DNA from 3 places in the Paenibacillus sp. RU5M genome. Region 3 is predicted to be linked to each of the others. Evidence: a T-box and tRNA genes for the amino acid it is inferred to sense, from the RefSeq annotation. Region 3 holds a T-box; the other regions hold tRNA genes.

Region 1 (2,279 bases), on a different contig from region 3:
GATTTCCAGATCAGAAATTAAATTTTACATAGGTGAAAGGACTTATTATATGATATCCGTTTTTGAAGAAGCAACCAGGGTTATATAAGGGTAAAAGGAGGGGGAAGTATAATGACACAATTGCTGATCGGACTCGTACGCACGGAGAATGAAGCCATTATCATGTTAAATAAATTGAAAGAGGAAGGTATAGCAGATAAATATTTGGGTGCGGTAGCCAAAGAACAGGTTAATCTCGAAGTGGTAAGCGAGAAGACTGGTTTGCCTATGCCTCTGAAGGGCGCAGGAACAGACGGTGCACTAGGCGTGCTTAAAGGGGTGCTTGCTGGTCTGGGCAAGCGGATGGATCAGACGATGTCCATCGGAAAAGCGGTACGCAAACTTGCAGGCAACGAGATTGGAAATGAGACGGATGATCTGGTGCTTACCTTAACAGAAGCAGGGGTCTCTGAAGAAGATGCTAATTACTATGAAGATTGGCTGGTGCAGGGGCATATCCTGGTGGTTGTGGAATGCAGCGAGGAAGAGGCAGCCCGAATTGCACCTATTCTTCTTTTTTAGTTTAATTTAAGCCTGATTTTAGGTTTCTTTAATGTTGGGGAGGTATTCTTATTTCACACCTCCCTTAATATAGATGGTTTAAAGAAAGTTCGGGACCGCAACTCGAACTTTCTAGGCACTGCTCGCTAACGCTGGCAGTGCCTGTTTCATTTTTTTGGATAATTTTATATTAAGGTATTGCAAAGCTATAAATTTCATGGTAAGATATTTCTTGTCGCCAAGAAATACATACCCATGCCGGGGTGGCGGAATTGGCAGACGCACAGGACTTAAAATCCTGCGGTAGGTGACTACCGTACCGGTTCGATCCCGGTCCTCGGCATCCTAAGAACAAGGGTTTCAGCTCGTTAGAGCTGGAACCCTTGTTTCTTTTTAAGATGGTTTGCTAAATTTTAGGTCGCTGGATTCTTTTTCTAAAAACCTCTTTACGACTACTTTTTTGCCGTACTTTACTCGAACCTCATTAATTGAGATTGTCTTCTCTTCGAAATTGATGCAATCCCACTTTAACCCAAGAGCCTCAGAACGTCGGAGTCCGTAATGAGCTTCGATATATACTACCGTCATCTTTGTGCCAATGTATGAGATCATGGTGTTTTTTTTCTTGGCTCTTTAACCGTAGGGAAACACTCGGAAAGTTCTTAAGCAAAATATTTTGTTGTGTTATCATTACTTTTCCTCAATGATTTAGACTCTTGTTCTTTGACCTTGTGCATATTTTTCCTCCTGATTTTTTCTGATTGTCATTTGAATAATATAGATTTCAAAATTTGAAGTTTACGACATATTTATATTGTCTCCTTAAATAGAACGTTTGTTTGGAAGGAGATGGTAGAATATTGGCGAATTATGTATTTTGACTCACTTATTTTTGTGTCTAATGGTAGTTCAAAATATAATTACTGGTTCTTTAGGAGGTGACTAACCTGTCAACAAGTATTCACTCTGCTCAAGCCCCTTACTTAGGTTATCGCTTTGAGCCATTTTATGCTCTTATTGTGTTATGGAATGAATCAAGAGATGATTTGGATGAGGTTTACATAGAAGCTGATGATGATATTGCTTTGAAGACAAAAGATACTACAAAATTATATCAGTTAAAACATTCAACAAATCGTCCTTCTTCACTTACACTAAAAAATGAAGGTTTTTGGAAAACAATAAGAATTTGGTCTAAATTTGCTTCTCTTGACAAGTATGAGTTGTTTTTTGTCACGAATGATACTATTTCTGCTGATAATCCATTAGCAAAATTGATAAACGGTGAAGGACAAAGACAAAATATTGTTGATTTGATGACTGAGGAAGCACAACGAGTGATTGATATACGAGAGAAAGCGATATTAGCTAAGGATGCAACCCTACCGTATGAGACAAAGATACATGGGTGCCAATCTTTTATGGAGTTATCACCGGGGAATCGACTTTCCTTAATAGATAAAATAACAATCCGACCAAATAACTTCCATATTTTTCAGGTTTATAACGAAGTTGTTAAAAAATTGGAGTCTATGGTAGGAATTAATTTGAGGCCGAAAATAGCCGACCGATTACTGGAGTGGTGGGACATGAGATCATTGAATCCTAAAGAGCCCATTCGTAAGGATGAATTATTATTTCAATTGCAAAGTCTAATGGGGCAGTTTCAGGATAATAACCTCCCCGATGATTTTTCTAAGCAAACACCTATAAGTCTTGAACCTGAACTAGGTGGCTTT
Region 2 (2,279 bases), on a different contig from region 3:
ATGCGAAAATGTCAAACCGATTTTGAACACTTCTTATCATCTCAATGTTAACGGAATTATCGCTATTTATGTAGAAATAACTCGAATATTGGGTTTTAATAGATGACAAAAAAGTAACTACTGTTTCAAATGGAGAAAAATTGGATAATTTATTGGCTTTCTCACATTTCGATTAGACGATACCTAAAGGTTAAGACAAAGAATTTGTTACATATTGTTGCAATTATTGACAAAATTCATTGTTTTGCATAGAATTCTTTTTATCTAATCCACTTATTGGATGAAAAGAAATAGTTTGAGTTTAAAAACAAATATAAGGAGGGGAGACGCTCAAGGAAAACAGTTTGCAGAAAATGAATTGGGGAGTGTTCTAAACGATGTTGAAGGCACAAGCAAGGTTTGCATCTTTGGTAATGGCATGTACAATGGTTTTCTCTGTTGTCGGAATGGTATTTCAGCCTGCTGCTAAGGTATCTGCTGCAGACGCATCTGGAACGACAGCAAGTATCTCAGATATTTTGAAGAATCAACGTCCTGACGGGGGATGGAAGAAGGATTACAAAGAAACAAGTGGTGAGTGGGCCAAATCTACGATTGATAATAAAGCTACATACTCAGAAATTAGAAGATTAGCCAAGGAATTTAAAAAGACAAATGATCCGCGATATTCGGCTGCTGCCATCAAAGGAATCAACTTTTTGTTAAGTATGCAGTACTCCAATGGAGGATGGCCACAAGTATACCAGAGCTCAGGCTATCACAAACACATTACCTTCAACGACGATGCCATGATTAATGTCATGTACATGCTGGATGAAGTAGGTGCACGTAAAGGTGATTTCTCATTCATCGACAGCTCTCTTGCGGATCGCAGTAAAAAATCAGTTGCCAAAGGTGTAGATGCTATTCTCAATACACAGGTTGTAGCAAATGGTAAACTGACTGCATGGGGACAGCAGCATGATTCCAGCTCCCTAAAACCTGCAGGAGCAAGGATATATGAAGTGCCTTCTCTAAGTGCTGGAGAGAGCAGTACGATTGTAAAGTTTTTGAAAACAAGACCGTCGAACTCGAAAATTAAGGCTTACATTCAAGCGGCAGAAGCCTGGTTCAACAACGTGAAAATTACAGGATACAAGTATGTCAGAGAAAACGGAGATAGCAAACTCGTAGCTGATTCAGGTGCATCGCCAATTTGGGCACGTTTTTACGAAATTGGAACGGATAAACCGATCTTCGTAGGACGTGATGGGGTTGTGAAATACAAACTCAGCGATATCGATAAGGAAAGAAGAGGCGGGTATGCCTGGTATGGCAACTGGCCTTCAAAGATATAATTTATAAAAAGCTTTATCATTGAAGGCGAAATTATATTTTTTTTGTTGACACTAATTACCTGCACATGATATATTATCTCTTGTCGCCGCGATATAATTTCTCGGAGATAAGACATACGCGGTCGTGGCGGAATTGGCAGACGCGCACGGTTCAGGTCCGTGTGGGCTAACCCCCGTGGAGGTTCGAGTCCTCTCGACCGCATCATATGTAACACGAAAAAGGTTCCTAGAATGGCATTGCTGCCACTCTAGGAACCTTTTTTATTTGTTTACAGATTTTGATCTTTGCTTTTCCTGATTCTTTTCAACCCATTCCCTCGGCTTGAGCAAAAATGAAGTTTCCATTTGTTTATTTATCCATTAATGGAAATATGTTTGTTCTGCGACGGTTTGCCCCTATATTTCAGGTTAATTGTACGTAAAATACCGAATTGTACCTATCTTGGGAATGCCTCATCCACTATTCTCTTCTCGTGTGGAAGCGCTATCAACAGGAATTTGAATGACCAAATTCAGAGGGGGTAGGGATAATTTGAAACGAATCGGAAAAAGGATGGCAATGTGTTTCATGGTATTTATGATTGCGGCGGTGCAGTTCGGGATTATGGGAACGACAGGTAATGTGGCACAAGCAGCAGATAAGAGTCTGGCCCAAAAGCCGTATATGGGTTGGAGCAGTTACAGCATGCAGGTATATGACGGGCCGGGTAACTGGACATCGGCCGAGAGTATAAAGAAGCAATCGGACGCCATGCGTGAGAAGCTTCAAGCCCATGGATATGAATACATTAATATTGATGCTGGCTGGAACGGTGACGAAGATGAATACGGCCGTCCTATTCCGAGTACTGTTCTTTATCCAAATGGATTTCAGGAGGTCATTGATTACGTCCATAATAACGGACAGAAGATCGGAATCTATCTGATTCCGGGATTATCAAT
Region 3 (2,279 bases):
AAGCTTTCCTGTGCCTAATGGATGATATGCTTGCAGATAGCAAGGCAGCGGGTTTGGAATTTTCGATTCGTTATGAGGAACTGGAGCGTTTGATTCAAGAAAAATCGGATGTGCTGGATGATGTCAAAGAGCCTGTGCTTGTACATTGGGATTTGTGGGATGGGAATGTATTTGTAGAAGCGGGGAAAATCACGGCTATTATCGATTTTGAACGTTCCCTTTGGGCAGATCCTCTCATGGAGCACTATTTCAGTCATTTTAATAATACACTGGGATTCCTCAAAGGATATGGAAGAGCAGTTACAACAGATAGTGAACGAAAAAGAAGAAGTTTATATGATCTGTACTTTGATCTGGCGCTGAGAATCGAGTGTCCGTATCGTCAATACGAGAACAAGGAACACATTCAGTGGTCGATTGATAATCTAGAAGAAGGAATCAAGCGATTCCAGTCGTCTTAATGTGTATACTGATGCATAGCATTGCTTATACTCAACAGACAGTGTAATATTGACTTTAATGCTGCTTTTTTATATAATGTTTCCGATCATATCGTATACATATTTCGATGATAAGGATCAGTAGTGAATCCTGTACATGACAGAGAGCCGGCGCTTGGTGCAAGTCGGTTGACAGTATTTCACGAACTCGCCTTGGAGAAATGCGGTGATTACACCATCTTGCAAATGACCGAAGTTACATTCGGGCTCAGGAATGGAAATCCGCATCGGTTAACCGCCGTTACAGGTCCAAAGGGAGTGGATGACGAAGCACGTTCGTCCGCTAACTAGGGTGGTACCACGGGAATTCAACCTCTCGTCCCTAGCGCTGCAAACGCTACGGGATGCTGAGGTTTTTTTGTTGCAATAAAAGCGAATAACCAAGAGGAGGAACAATAGATGAGTGAGAATCAACAGCCTAAACACGGCTATAAGCCACAAGACATGGAGAAAAGTTGGCAGCAATACTGGGATGACAATAAAACGTTTAAAACGGGTGAAGACCCGGCTAAACCGAAGTTTTATGCCCTGGATATGTTTCCGTATCCATCCGGCTCAGGTCTGCATGTAGGTCACCCGGAAGGATATACGGCAACGGATATCGTATCCCGTTACAAACGTATGCGCGGTTTCAATGTATTGCATCCAATGGGTTGGGACGCTTTCGGCCTGCCTGCTGAGCAGCATGCATTGGATACTGGTGAGCATCCACGGGATATTACATTCCGCAATATTGACAATTTCCGTCGCCAGATCAAATCACTGGGTTTCTCATATGACTGGGATCGGGAGATCAGCACAACAGACCCTGACTATTACAAATGGACGCAATGGATCTTCATCCAGTTGTACAATAAAGGCCTGGCTTATGTAGATGAAGTGCCTGTGAACTGGTGCGAAGCTTTGGGAACGGTACTGGCGAACGAAGAAGTTATCGACGGTAAGAGTGAGCGTGGTGGACATCCGGTCGTTCGTAAACCGATGCGCCAGTGGGTATTGAGAATTACAGAATATGCAGAGCGTTTGCTGGAAGACCTGGAAGAGCTGGACTGGTCGGAAAGTATTAAGGATATGCAGCGCAACTGGATCGGCAAATCGACCGGGGCGGAAGTTACTTTTGCCATTGAGGGTCATGAAGAAGTTATTAAAGTGTTTACGACACGTGCAGATACTTTGTTTGGTGCAAGTTATGCTGTATTGGCACCTGAGCATGAGCTGGTGGAAGTCATTACAACAGCTGAACAGCGTGAAGCAATCAAGGCATATCAGGAACAGGCTGCTCGCAAGAGTGATCTGGAACGTACTGATTTGGCTAAAGACAAAACGGGTGTGTTCACAGGAACTTATGCAATCAATCCGGTAAACGGAGCGAAGGTGCCAATCTGGATCGCCGATTATGTTCTGGCTGGATACGGCACAGGGGCGATCATGGCCGTTCCGGGACATGACGCTCGTGACTGGGAGTTTGCGAAACAGTTTGGTCTGGACATCATCGAGGTTGTACAGGGTGGCGACGTGACACAAGAAGCGTATTCCGGAGACGGACCGCATGTGAACTCCGATTTCCTGAACGGATTGAACAACGAAGAAGCGATTGCTAAGATGATTGCCTGGTTGGAAGAGAACGGTAAGGGACAAGGCAAGGTAACCTATCGTCTGCGCGATTGGCTGTTCAGCCGTCAGCGTTACTGGGGTGAACCAATCCCGATTCTGCATCTGGAAGACGGAACGATGAAGACGGTGCCGGAAGATCAACTGCCTCTGCTGTTGCCGGATATT

The links. A T-box is a leader RNA that pairs with one kind of tRNA and senses whether it is charged. The one in region 3 lies ahead of leuS (leucine--tRNA ligase), so its partner is inferred to be a tRNA-Leu.
Region 1: it encodes a tRNA-Leu, which carries the amino acid that the T-box ahead of leuS (leucine--tRNA ligase) is inferred to sense. The anticodon was not compared.
Region 2: it encodes a tRNA-Leu, which carries the amino acid that the T-box ahead of leuS (leucine--tRNA ligase) is inferred to sense. The anticodon was not compared.

What each region holds. Positions count from the first base shown of each region.
Region 1 covers NZ_OBQM01000001.1:511-2,789, forward strand. The annotation lists gene CRO25_RS00010 (general stress protein) at 112-561, shown strand; tRNA gene CRO25_RS00015 (tRNA-Leu) at 798-883, shown strand; gene CRO25_RS00025 (ABC-three component system protein) at 1,479-2,279, shown strand, end outside.
Region 2 covers NZ_OBQM01000002.1:944,463-946,741, reverse strand. The annotation lists gene pelA (pectate lyase) at 378-1,337, shown strand; tRNA gene CRO25_RS10080 (tRNA-Leu) at 1,456-1,539, shown strand; gene CRO25_RS10075 (X2-like carbohydrate binding domain-containing protein) at 1,870-2,279, shown strand, end outside.
Region 3 covers NZ_OBQM01000007.1:172,966-175,244, reverse strand. The annotation lists gene CRO25_RS20455 (phosphotransferase family protein) at 1-461, shown strand, start outside; T-box leader at 560-827, shown strand; gene leuS (leucine--tRNA ligase) at 900-2,279, shown strand, end outside.